2 regions of the Amycolatopsis sp. NPDC003731 genome follow, and region 2 is predicted to be linked to the other one. Evidence: riboswitches for the same ligand, from Rfam matches in the RefSeq annotation. Region 2 holds a riboswitch; the other holds the start of a gene.

Region 1 (6,064 bases), on a different contig from region 2:
GAGGCCGAGAAGGCCGAGATCGAGCGGCTGGCCGGGCACGAGCGGGTGGTCGCCGTCGGCGAGACCGGCCTCGACTACTACTGGGACTACTCGCCGCACGACGCCCAGCAGGAGGCGTTCCGCTGGCACATCGACCTCGCCAAGCGGCTCGGCAAGCCGCTGATGATCCACGACCGCGAGGCCCACGACGACGTATTGCGCATCCTGGCCGAAGAGGGTGCGCCGAATGCCGTAATTTTCCATTGTTTTTCCGGGGACGCGGAAATGGCCCGCAAGTGCGTCGACGCGGGCTTTGTCCTTTCCTTCGCGGGCACGGTGACGTTCAAGAACGCGAAGGGGCTCCACGAGGCGGCCCGGCTCTGCCCGCCGGGGCAGTACCTCGTCGAGACCGACGCGCCGTTTCTGACCCCCCACCCGTTCCGTGGGCGGCCGAACGAGCCGTTCGGCGCCGCTTACACCGTCCGTCACCTCGCGGCGCTCAGGGGCGAAGCTGTCCACGAAGTCGCCGAAGCGGTCCGGACCACCGCCGAGCGGGTCTACCGACTCCCCAGTGTCACAACGGGTTGAACGCATTGCGACAACAGGGTTCCCGGCTCGTCCACCTGATGGAGTGACCCAGATCACGACACTCCGGGGGGTGTTTGCGCAACCCGCCGCGACCCGTTACTGTCCCGTGATCGTGCCGGTCGGACCTGCGCTCAGCAGTTGCCGATCGTCACGCCCAGTCGTAGAGACGGCGCCCCCGACCGTCGTCTCGTGAAAGGGAACGATCCCCGGTGACAGGTAGCAGACAGGCTGGAGCGCGCTCCGCCGTCCTCGAACGCGGTCATTTCGAGGACACCGCGTACGGCCAGCTCGACTTCTCCGACGACCCGAACATCACGCAGCAGGACATCCTCGCCGCGCTCGGCCCCGATGCCGACGCGATGATGGCCGAGATCGACGTCGACGTCGACGAACTGATCCGCCTCATCAACGCCGAGACGACGTACCTGCCGCCGATCGTCATCCCGGACGGCCTCGAGGAGGACCGCACCGCTTCCCCCGAAGCGCGCCGTGCGGCTCTGGACGAGGGCCTCCGACAGACCACCAAGGTCTGGAAGCGCCGGTTCCTCAAGGGCGCCGTCCTCAGCGTCATGATCTCCGTCGCCGGCGGCGGCGCGGCCGCGCTGGCGATGAACAAGAGCATCACCGTCGACGTCGACGGCCACCAGCAGACCGTGCACTCCTTCGGCGGCACCGTCGGCGAGGTACTCGAGGACGCGGGCCTGTCCGTCGGCGAGCACGACTCGCTCTCGCCCTCCCCGCAGGCGGAGGTCGGCGACGGCGGCGTCATCAAGCTCGAGCGCGGCCGCCAGCTGAAGCTGATCGTCGACGGCGCCGAGCGCACCTCCTGGGTCCGCGCGACCCACCTCGGCGACGCGCTGAGCCAGCTCGGGATGACCGAGATGGACAAGGCCGGCACCTGGATGTCGATGCCGAAGAGCGGCGAGCTGCCGCTGCAGGGCGCGACCGTCGAGATCAAGACGCTCAAGAACATCACCCTGTACGACGGCGGCAACGCGCCGAAGCAGGTCAAGACCACGGCCGTGACGACGAAGGAGTTCCTGGGCGAGTACAAGCTCACCCTGGGCCCGGAGGACCAGGCCGAGGGCGGCCTGGACGTCAAGCTGACCGACGGCGCCGAGGTGCACATCAGCCGCACCGGCGTCTCGACGGTCGTCCAGAAGGAGTCCATCGACCCGCCCGAGCAGCGCGTCGACGACCCGAACCTCGCCAAGGGCAAGACGCAGGTCGAGGACCCCGGCACGCCGGGCGAGAAGGAAGTGACCTACAAGGTCACGCAGAAGAACGGCAAAGAGGTCGGCCGGGAGAGCATCTCCGAGAAGGTCATCACCCAGCCGAAGCCGAAGATCGTCCACGTCGGCACCAAGGAAGCCCCGACCCCGGCGATCGGCGACGGCTCCGCGTGGGACCGCATCGCGCAGTGCGAGTCGGGCGGCAACTGGTCCATCAACACCGGCAACGGCTACTACGGCGGCCTCCAGTTCGACAAGCGCACGTGGGACGCCTACGGCGGCGACCAGTACGCGAACCTGCCGAGCCAGGCTTCGCGCGAGCAGCAGATCGCGGTCGCGGAGAAGGTCCGCGACGCCCGCGGCGGCTACAGCGCCTGGCCGGTCTGCGGCAAGAAGGCCTGAGTACCGCTTCGAACCGGCCCCCGTCCTCCCCGGACGGGGGCCGTTCCGCGTGTCGACCCGCCAATCACGCGTGTCGGCTCTCCAATCACGCGTGTCGTCCCCCCAATCACGCGAGACGCGCCTCTGATCACGCGAATTCCGGGTTCAAGTAGGCTCCAGCGGTGGTTGAACTGCTGGGACCGGCCGAAATCCGTGCGCTGGCGGCCGAACTCGACGTGCGGCCGACCAAGAAGCTCGGGCAGAACTTCGTGCACGACCCCAACACCGTCCGGCGGATCGTCGAGCTGGCGAACGTCACGCCCGACGACGTCGTCCTCGAGGTCGGGCCCGGCCTCGGGTCCCTGACCCTCGGGCTGCTCGCCACCGGCGCCCGGGTGGTCGCCGTCGAGATCGATCCCAAGCTCGCCGAACGGCTGCCCAAGACCGTCGCCGAACGCGGGCCCGAGGCCGCGGGGAACCTCACCGTCGTCGGGGCCGACGCCCTGCGCGTCACCCGCGAACAACTGGGCGAGCCGACCGCTCTCGTCGCCAACCTGCCCTACAACGTCGCCGTGCCCGTCGTGCTGCACCTCCTGGCCGAGGTGCCCTCCCTCCGGACCGGTCTCGTCATGGTGCAGACCGAGGTCGCCGACCGGATGGCCGCCGGCCCCGGCAGCCGGATCTACGGCGTGCCCAGCGTCAAGCTCGCCTGGTACGGCCCCGCACGCAAGGTCGCCGCCGTGCCACGCTCGGTGTTCTGGCCGGTGCCGAACGTCGATTCCGCGCTCGTCGCCTTCGAGCGGGCCGACGCGACGGCGTCCGACGACCGGGACGTCCTCTTCGGCCTGGTGGACGCCGCTTTCTCACAACGCAGGAAGACGCTCCGGGCCGCGCTCGCGGGCTGGGCGGGCTCGGCCGAGCGCGCCGGCGAACTCCTGACGGCGGCCGGGATCGACCCCAGGACCCGTGGCGAGCAGCTGGATGTGCACGACTTCGCCCGCATCGCCGCCGCGCGCTAGCGGCTCCACAGTGGAGGCGTGAAAATACGCCCGCCAAGCCCGTGATCCCGCGATTCGGACACCTCCACTCGTGTGATCTGGGCCAACGGGCTTGCTTTCGCTCCTCGGGATCGGTTTTACTCAATACGTCCATCCCGAGCGACTGAGAGACCTGGCTCGCCGAAGTCGCAGCAACCACCCTCCACAGGGCAGGTGCTACCGCCAGGACCGATGGAGGCCGTTTTCGATGAAGAGGGTAGCCCGCCCCCTGCTCCTGACCAGGCGTCGCGTTGTCGACGAAGGCCGCCGCTCCGTGACCGCATGTCGACGCTCCCACTGAGCTAGTCCGAGCCGGTCCACCTCTTCTTCATGCACCGTCCGAACAGGACGGAACTCGCTTGCGGCCGGGTGCTGCGCGCTGCCTGCACCCCGTTTTCTGGAGCCTTCGTGATCACCGTCGAAAACCTGTCCAAAACCTTTGCCACCAACGGAAACTCCGTCGTCGCGCTGCGGGACGTGAGCGTCGACGTCCAGGCAGGCTCGCTGTTCGGCGTGGTCGGTCCCGCCGGGTCGGGCAAGTCCGTCCTCGCCCGGTGCATCGCCCTGCAGGAGCGCCCCGACCGCGGCGTCGTCCGCCTCGACGGCCTCAACACCGGCACCCTCGACGGCCGCCGCCTCCGCGAAATCCGCCGTCAGCTCGGCGTCGTTTCCACGAAGCCGGAGCTGATCGCCGAGCGCACCATCGCCGGCAACATCGCTTCCCCGCTCGAGCAGCTCGGCGTCGACGGCCCGCAGCGCCGCAGCCGGGTCGGCTCGCTGCTCGACCTCGTCGGCCTGACCCAGCGCGCCACGCAGCGGCCCGGTGAGCTGTCCGCCGGGCAGCTGCGCCGCGTCGCGGTCGCGAAGGCGCTGGCGGCGGCCCCGGCCGTGCTGCTCGCCGACGACCCGACCGCCGGCGTCGACCCGGAGGAGGCCGGCGCGGTGCTCGCCGTCCTCGACCGGGCGCGCTCCGAGCTGGGCACCACGATCGTCGTCACGACGCCGGACGCGGGCGTGGTCCGCCGGGTCTGCGACGACGTCGCGGTGCTGGAGGACGGCACGGTCGTCGAGCGCGGCACGGTGCTCGACCTGATCTCGAACCCGGCCAGCCGCACCGCCCAGGCGCTGCTGCCGGCCATCGAGACGACCCGCTCGCAGGCGGCGCGCTACGACCGCTCGGCCGACGTCGTGCTGGTCGGTTTCGCTTCGGTGGGCGCGCTGCTGCCCGAGGCCGCCGGCCGCTTCGACGTCGAGTTCGCCACCATCGGCGGCGGCCTGACCCGCATCGGTGACACGCCGGTCGGCCGGTTCCGCCTCGGTGTCCGCGGCGAGCGGGCCGACGCGGCGCTGGCCTGGGTCGCCGAGCGCGGCGGGCACGTGACGCAGACCGCGCGCGGCCCGCAGGGTGTGGCGGCTGCCTGATCTTTCCACCGGGAACGCCCCGATGCGCAGGTCGCATCGGGGCGTTTCCGCGGGCACGTAGGCTGGTCGGGTGCTCGCTGTAGTTCCGCCCCCAGTCACCGTCCGGGTCCCGGCCAAGGTCAACCTGCACCTTTCGGTCGACGACCTGCGGGAAGACGGTTACCACGAGCTGGTCACCGTGTTCCAGGCGCTGTCGCTGACCGACGAGGTGACCGTCGCGGTCACCGAAGAGCCCGGCATCGAGGTCTACGGCGAAGGGGAGGGCTCGGTCCCGATCGGCCCCGAAAACCTGGCCTGGCGGGCCGTCGAGGCGCTGGCCGCGCATGCCGGGCGCACCGGCGAGCCGAAGGTCCGGGTGGTGCTGCGCAAGGGCATCCCGGTCGCGGGCGGCATGGCGGGCGGCAGCGCCGACGCCGCGGCGACACTGGTCGGACTCGCTTCGCTGTGGGGGCTCGACGTCACCCGCGACGAACTCGCCGAAATCGCCGCCGGCCTGGGCAGCGACGTCCCGTTCGCGCTCTACGGCGGCACCGCGCTGGGCACCGGCCGCGGCGAACAGCTCGTCCCGGTGCTGTCGCGGCACACGTTCCACTGGGTGCTGGCTTTCGCCGCCGAGGGGCTGTCGACGCCGAAGGTGTTCGGCGAACTCGACCGCCTGCGCGCGGCGGGCAACCCGCCCCGGATCGGCTCGCACACGCCGGTCGTCGAGGCGCTGGCCTCGGGCGACCCGCGCCAGCTGGCCTTGCTGCTGGGCAACGACCTCCAGGCGGCCGCGGTCTCGCTGCGGCCCGACCTGCGCCGCACGCTCCGGGCGGGCGTGAACGCGGGCGCGCTCGCGGGCACGGTGTCCGGTTCCGGCCCGACGTGCGCGTTCCTCTGCGAAGACGCGCAGTCGGCGGTGGAGGTCGCGGCCGAGCTGTCGGGCGCCGGCGTGTGCCGGACGGTCCGGGTGGCCCACGGCCCGGTCCCCGGTGCCCGGGTGGTCGGCGGGGACGACGCGCCGCGCCCGGCGCCGCCGCGGGTGCACGCATGAAGCACGCCGAGTTCGCGTTCTCGGGAATACGACCCCGTCGGTGCCGCGTTGAACACGGAACGGACGAGCCGCGGTTTCTTTCCGGGACCGGAGCGGGCTCGTCGTCCTCGCGCCGGTGCGCTCCCCCTACGGTTGAAGCGTTGCCTGCGCTGAGAAATCCCCATTTCACCGGGACCGTCGTGCCCCGGTTCGTCATCGTGGAAAGGATCGGCTGAGCGGATGGCCAACCTGGTCAACCTGGAGGCGGTGAGCAAGTCCTACGGGGTTCGCCCGCTGCTGGACGGCGTTTCCCTCGGCATCGCGGCCGGGCAGCGCATCGGCGTCGTCGGCCTCAACGGGGGCGGCAAGACCACGCTGCTGGAAGTCCTTTCCGGACTCGCCGAGCCGGATTC
Region 2 (6,064 bases):
CGTCGCCCTCGACACGGGCTCGGGGGACATCCTCGCGGTCGCGCAGAACGCCGCGGCCGGGAACGCGCCGAAGGCGCTCAACGGCCTGTACGAGCCGGGCTCGTCGTTCAAGATCGCGACGTCGGTGGCGGCGGTCCAGCAGAGCGGCCTGAACGCGGGGTCGCCGGTCGACTGCCCGGGCGTCGCGACGATCGGCACGCGGACGGTCAAGAACGAGGGCTTCGAACTGGGCGCGACGAACCTCCAGACGGCGTTCGCGCGCTCCTGCAACACCACGTTCGGCCAGCTCGCGCTCGCCCTGCCCGCGGACGGACTCAAGAAGGCGGCCGACGAGCTGGGCCTCAACGCCGACTACGACATCCCCGGGATCAAGACCGAGCTGGGCAAGGTCGAGCCCGCGGCGAGCAAGGACGAGCAGGTCGAGGACGGGTTCGGCCAGGGCCGCATCCAGGCCAGCGCCCTCGGCGGCACGCTGATGGCGGCCACGGTGGCGACCGGCAAGGCGATCACGCCCCGGCTGTGGCACGACCTGGAGACCTCGGTCGTCAAGGGCTACTCGCCGCCGCCGGCGTCGGTGCTCGGGGAAGTGCGGAAGATGATGCACGCGGTGGTCCAGAGCGGCACCGGCCGCGCGGCGGCGTCGGCGGGCAACGTCTTCGGCAAGACGGGCACGGCCCAGTTCGGCGACGGCTCGAACGCCACGGGCTGGTTCGTCGGCTACCGCGGCAGCATCGCCTTCGCCGTGGTCCTCGAAAAGTCGAACGACTCCGGCCCGGCCGTCCAGCTGGCCGCCAAGTTCCTCAAGGCCCTCTGACCCGCACCGGCCCGCAGCCGCCGTGTCGTCCATCCAGGTACGCGTGTCGTCCGTCCAGGTACGCGTGTCGTCCGGCCGGGTACGAAGGTTCGGCCGTGGCCGACGGGTCGGGGCCGTAGCGTGGGGGCATGGAGACGATCGCGCTGGCCGAGGTGGCCGCGGTGCTCGCCGACCCGAGCCGGGCCACCATGTGCCTCGTGCTGCTGGACGGGCGGGCCTGGACCGTCGGCGAGCTCGCGAAGGCGGCCGGGATCGCGCTCTCGACGGCCAGCGAGCACGTCACCCGGCTGGCCGGTGCCGGCTTCGTCGCCCGCGTCAAGCAGGGGCGGGCCAGCTACGTCCGGATCGCCGACCCGCGGGTCGCCGAGCTGATCGAGCACCTGGCCCAGCACGCAGTGACATCCGGGGCGCTGCCCCGGGCCGGGGGCTCCGCCACCCGGAGCCCCCGAAAGGCTGCCGGTCACCGGCCGGTCACCGGCCTCAAGTCCTCCCTGCGCGCCCGGCGGCTCGGCTTCGCCCGGACCTGCTACGACCACCTCGCCGGCGAGCTCGGCGTCGCCCTCCGCGAGGGCATGCTCGCCACCGGCCTGCTCGACACCGCCGCCGGGCTGGCGCTGACCCCGCGCGGCCGCGACGTCCTGGCGGCTCTCGGCGTCCCCGTCGCGGCCGGGCGGCGGCCGCTGCTGCGTGACTGTCTGGATTGGACGGAGCGCCGCGACCACCTCGCCGGCGCCCTGCCCGCCGCGCTGCTCGAGCGGGCGGTCGACGCCGGCTGGGTGGCCCGGGACGGTCACCGCGCGGTCAAGGTGCTGCCGGCAGCGGGGGAGCCGTTCGCCGCGCTCGGTGTCGATCTCGACGCGCTCAGTGGTGTTGCGGCGCCTTAACACACCGGGTGTCCGGCGCCGGGCAGCGGTACACGAACGAGTTAATCCACGTGCCTCACTATTCTGAGAGCCCCACGGCACTCGGGAGGAGGCGGGCATGGACCAGCTTCCCGTGCTGCTCGGCGTCGGCGGCGTCGTCCTCCTCGCGTCCGTGCTGGCCGTGCGCGTGTCGATCCGGCTCGGCCTGCCCTCGCTGCTGCTGTACCTGGGGATCGGCGTCCTGCTGGGCGAAGCCGGCTTCGGCATCCGGTTCGACAACCCCGGCCTGACCCAGTCGCTCGGCCTCGCCGCCCTCGTCATGATCCTCGCCGAAGGCGGGCTGACCACCCGGTGGTCGGCGGTGAAACCCGCGCTGGGCCGCGGGATCGCACTGTCCACAGTGGCCGTAGTGGTGAGCGTTGCGGCCACCGGCGCGGCCCTGCACTGGCTGCTGGGCCTCGACTGGCGGCTGGCGCTGCTGTGGGGCGCGGTGCTCGCCTCGACCGACGCGGCCGCGGTGTTCTCGGTGCTGCGCACGGCCGGGATCGGCAAACGGCTCACCGGCGCGCTCGAACTCGAGTCGGGGATCAACGACGCACCGGCCTACATCGCCGTCGTGGTGCTGGCCGAAGGCACCACTGTGGACTGGACGCTGCCGCTGCTGGTGGTCTACGAGCTGACGGCGGGCCTGGTCATCGGCCTCGCCTTCGGCTGGCTCGGCGGGATCGCGCTGCGCCGGGCCGCGCTCCCGGCGACCGGCCTCTACCCGCTGGCCACGGTCGCGGTGTGCGTCGTCGCCTACTCGTCCGGGCAGCTGCTGCACGCGTCCGGGCTGCTCGCCACCTACGTCGCCGCGCTGGTGCTCGGCAATTCGCGGCTGCCGCACCGGTCGGACACGCTCTCGTTCGCCGAGGGCCTGGGGTGGCTGGCCCAGATCGGGCTGTTCGTGCTGCTCGGGCTGTTCGCCTCGCCGGGCCGGCTGCTCGACGCGATCGTGCCGGGCCTGGTCGCGGGCGCGGTGGTGCTGCTGCTGGCGCGGCCGGTCTCGGTGGTGCTGTCGATGCTGCCGTTCCGCCTGCCGTGGCGGGAACAGGTGTTCCTGTCGTGGGCCGGGCTGCGCGGCGCGGTGCCGATCGTGCTCGCCATGATCCCGTTGTCGCAGGGCCTGCCGGGCGCGCAGCGGCTGGTCGACGCGGTGTTCGTGCTGGTCATCGTGCTGACGCTGGTCCAGGGGGCGACGCTCGGCCCGCTCGCGCGCACGCTCGGGCTGGCCAAGAAGTCCGAAGCGCACGAGATCGAGGTCGACTCCGCGCCGCTGGACGAGCTCGGCGCCGAACTGCTGCAGGTCCGCATCCAGCCGGGGTCGAAGATGCACGGCGTGTACCTGTCCGAGCTGCGGCTGCCGGTCGGGGCGACGATCAGCCTGGTCGTCCGCGACGGCGCCGGGTTCACCCCGCAGAAGACCAGCCGGTTGCAGGAGAACGACCAGCTCCTGGTCGTCACGACGAGCGCGGTCCGCGACGCGGTCGAACGCCGGCTGCGCGCCGTCGACCGGGCCGGCCGCCTGGCCCGCTGGAAGGGCGAATCCGGTCGCTGAGCACGCTCTGTGACCGGCGTCTCAGAATGTGCGACGGGGGTTGGCGCCCGGGCGCGCTCTCGGTTACCTTTCGAACCAGGTCATGAGTGCCAGCGCGAAGCCCCGGCTTGCTGGCCGGCAACCCTCCTACCGCGGTGGGGTGCCCCGGGTGAAGACCGGGCCGGTCGCGCCGTGCGACGGGCAAGCGCGGGCCCCTCGCCGGGGGTCCCCCGGATCGCCGAGGAGGCACCCCGATGACTCTCGCCATCGACCGCACCCAGCTCGAAGCCCCTGCCGTTCCCGCCGTCGCCGGGGCGTCGCTGCGGGTTCCGCTGGTGACCGGCGGGGACATCGGCTACGCCAATCTCGACCACGCCGCGAGCGCACCCTGCCTCGACGCCGTCCGCGCGAAGGTCGACGAGTTCCTGCCCTGGTACGCCAGCGTCCACCGCGGCGCCGGCTTCGCGTCGCAGGTCTCCACCAAGCTCTACGAGCGCACCCGCGACGTCCTGCGCCGCTTCGTCGACGCGCGGCGGACCGACACCGTCGTCTTCACCCGCAACACCACCGACTCCTTCAACCTCCTCGCCCGCAGCCTTCCCCGGCACACCACGGTGGTCGTCTTCGACACCGAGCACCACGCCGCGCTGCTGCCGTGGCACGGCCCGAACGTCCGGCGGATCCCGACGCCGCGCACCCGCCTCGCCGCGGTGTCCGCTGTGGACGAAGCACTCGCCGAAGCCCCGCAGGGCCCGCGGCTGGTCGTCGTCACCGGGGCGTCCAATGTGACCGGTGAGCTGCTCCCGGTGGCGGAAATCGCGGCCGTGGCGCGGAAACACGGCGCCCGGATCGCCCTCGACGCCGCCCAGCTGGCCCCGCACCGCCGGATCTCGCTCAAGGAACTCGACGTCGACTACGTCGCGCTGTCCGGCCACAAGCTGTACGCGCCCTTCGGTGCAGGCGCGCTGATCGGCCGTGCCGACTGGCTGCGCGCGGCCCGCCCGTACCTCGCCGGCGGCGGTGCGACCAAGCTCGTCACCGAAGACGCCGTCGTCTGGAACACCGGCCCGGAGCGCCACGAAGCCGGCTCGCCCAACACCGTCGGCGTGTACGCGCTCGGCGTCGCGTGCGAGACCCTCGGCGAAAACTGGGCCGCGATCGAAGACCACGAGCAGGCCCTGCTCGCCCGGCTCCGCAAGGGCCTCGAGAGCATCCCGGGCTGCGCCGAGCTGCGGCTGTTCGACGCGCCGGTCGACCGGGTCGGCACGGTCAGCTTCGTCGTCGACGGTTTCGACCCCGGCTGGCTCGCCGCGGTCCTGTCCGCCGAGTACGGCATCGGCGTCCGCGACGGCGCCTTCTGCGCCCACATCGCGGCCAAGCGCCTGATCGGCCGCACCGGCGGCGACGGGCAGCAGGCGGTCCGCGTCAGCCTCGGCCTCGGCAGCACGGAGGAACACGTCGACCGCGTGCTCCTCGCCCTGCGGCAGATCGTCGCCCGCGGAGCCCGCTGGGAGTACGCGAAGGTGGACGGCCGCTGGGCCCCGGTCGGCGACCCGCGCGAGCTGCCGCCGTTCTGTTGAACGCTGGCCTGGGCCGATGGGGAGAGGGCCGCGTTTCTGGTTTCCGCTGGCACTGCTGGGGTTCGCGCAGCTCGGCTCGGTCGTCGTGCAGCTGCTGTGGCGCCGGAGCCGGGCCGAAAGCGAGTCCGCGAACCTCCTCCTCGCACCGGCGGTCCCGCCCGGCGCGACCGAGTACAGCCGCGCGCAGCGGTGGCCGCTGGACTTCCACGTCGGGGACAGCAGCCTCCCGGTCGGGCCGGTGTGGCTGGTCACACTCGGCGTGGCCGTCCTCGGCACCGCCGTCTGGTACGCGTTCGCCCGGCGGCCGGGCCGGGTGGGGTGGTTCGTCCTCGGCACGATCGCCGCGCTGCTCGCCGTCCCGCTGCTCGACCTGGTCGGGTCCTGGCAGTTCCGCCTCGGCGACGGCCTGCGCGGCCCGCTCCTGGCCACCCTCGGCCTGCTGCTGCTCGCCGCCTGCGAACGCAGCCGGTTCGTCCTGCTGACGACGGTGGCATTCGCCCTGGTCGCCGTGGTGCTCTCGGCGGACACGGCGGGGATGCTGGCCTCGGCGATGATCCTGCTCGCCGCCGCCTTCATCGCCCTGCTGCGGGGAAGCCCGCGCTCGATACCCTGACCCGATGGGGTGTTCACGGCGGTCCTGGTTCCCGCTGGCCGCGCTGGGGTTCGCGCTGATCGTGCTGGTGGCCGTCGACCTGGTCACGGACCGCCCCGAAAGCACGCTGGGGTACCAGCGGTCGCACGGCTTCGCGACCAACGAGCTCAACGGCACCGGCCTGGCGAGCGAGCAGCGAGCGATCGCCGTCGCCGTCGACGTGGTGCCCTCGGCGCGGCTCGGCTGGCTCGCCGGTCTCGTCTGCGTGGTGCTCGCCGTGGCCGCTTGGTACTGGCGGCAGCTACGGCCCGAGCGTCCCGGCCGGTTCCTGCTCGGCACGCTCGGGGCGCTGGCCGCCGTCCCGCTGCTCGACCTGGTCGGCGCCCTCCAGTTCCGGCTCGGCGGCGACGTCCGCGGCGCGCTCCTGGCGACGCTCGGCCTCCTGCTGCTGGCCGGCTGCGAACGCAGCTGGTTCCTGCTGGCCGTCACCGGCGTGTTCGCGCTGGTCGCGACGGTTTTCCTGCCTCCGGCAGCCGGCGCGCTCGCCGCGGCGGGCATCCTGTTCGCGGCCGCCTTCGCCGTGCTCCTGCGGCCGCGTCCGGACGGGCCCGCCGCCGCCTGACCAGCGCCGTGGACAAT

Evidence for each region. Region 2 has a riboswitch for S-adenosylmethionine ahead of ACWDN5_RS39400 (aminotransferase class V-fold PLP-dependent enzyme). Riboswitches for the same ligand answer to the same signal wherever they lie in the genome.
Region 1: linked by a shared signal. The riboswitch ahead of ACWDN5_RS00715 (methionine ABC transporter ATP-binding protein) and the one ahead of ACWDN5_RS39400 (aminotransferase class V-fold PLP-dependent enzyme) in region 2 are both predicted to bind S-adenosylmethionine.

What each region holds. Positions count from the first base shown of each region.
Region 1 covers NZ_JBSFNC010000001.1:142,277-148,340, reverse strand. The annotation lists gene ACWDN5_RS00730 (TatD family hydrolase) at 1-567, shown strand, start outside; gene ACWDN5_RS00725 (transglycosylase family protein) at 777-2,201, shown strand; gene rsmA (16S rRNA (adenine(1518)-N(6)/adenine(1519)-N(6))-dimethyltransferase RsmA) at 2,363-3,199, shown strand; SAM riboswitch class I at 3,326-3,416, shown strand; gene ACWDN5_RS00715 (methionine ABC transporter ATP-binding protein) at 3,626-4,639, shown strand; gene ACWDN5_RS00710 (4-(cytidine 5'-diphospho)-2-C-methyl-D-erythritol kinase) at 4,710-5,672, shown strand; gene ACWDN5_RS00705 (ABC-F family ATP-binding cassette domain-containing protein) at 5,892-6,064, shown strand, end outside.
Region 2 covers NZ_JBSFNC010000156.1:7,344-13,407, reverse strand. The annotation lists gene ACWDN5_RS39415 (penicillin-binding transpeptidase domain-containing protein) at 1-814, shown strand, start outside; gene ACWDN5_RS39410 (ArsR/SmtB family transcription factor) at 943-1,698, shown strand; gene ACWDN5_RS39405 (potassium/proton antiporter) at 1,796-3,274, shown strand; SAM riboswitch class IV at 3,353-3,467, shown strand; gene ACWDN5_RS39400 (aminotransferase class V-fold PLP-dependent enzyme) at 3,508-4,833, shown strand; gene ACWDN5_RS39395 (hypothetical protein) at 4,850-5,446, shown strand; gene ACWDN5_RS39390 (hypothetical protein) at 5,451-6,047, shown strand.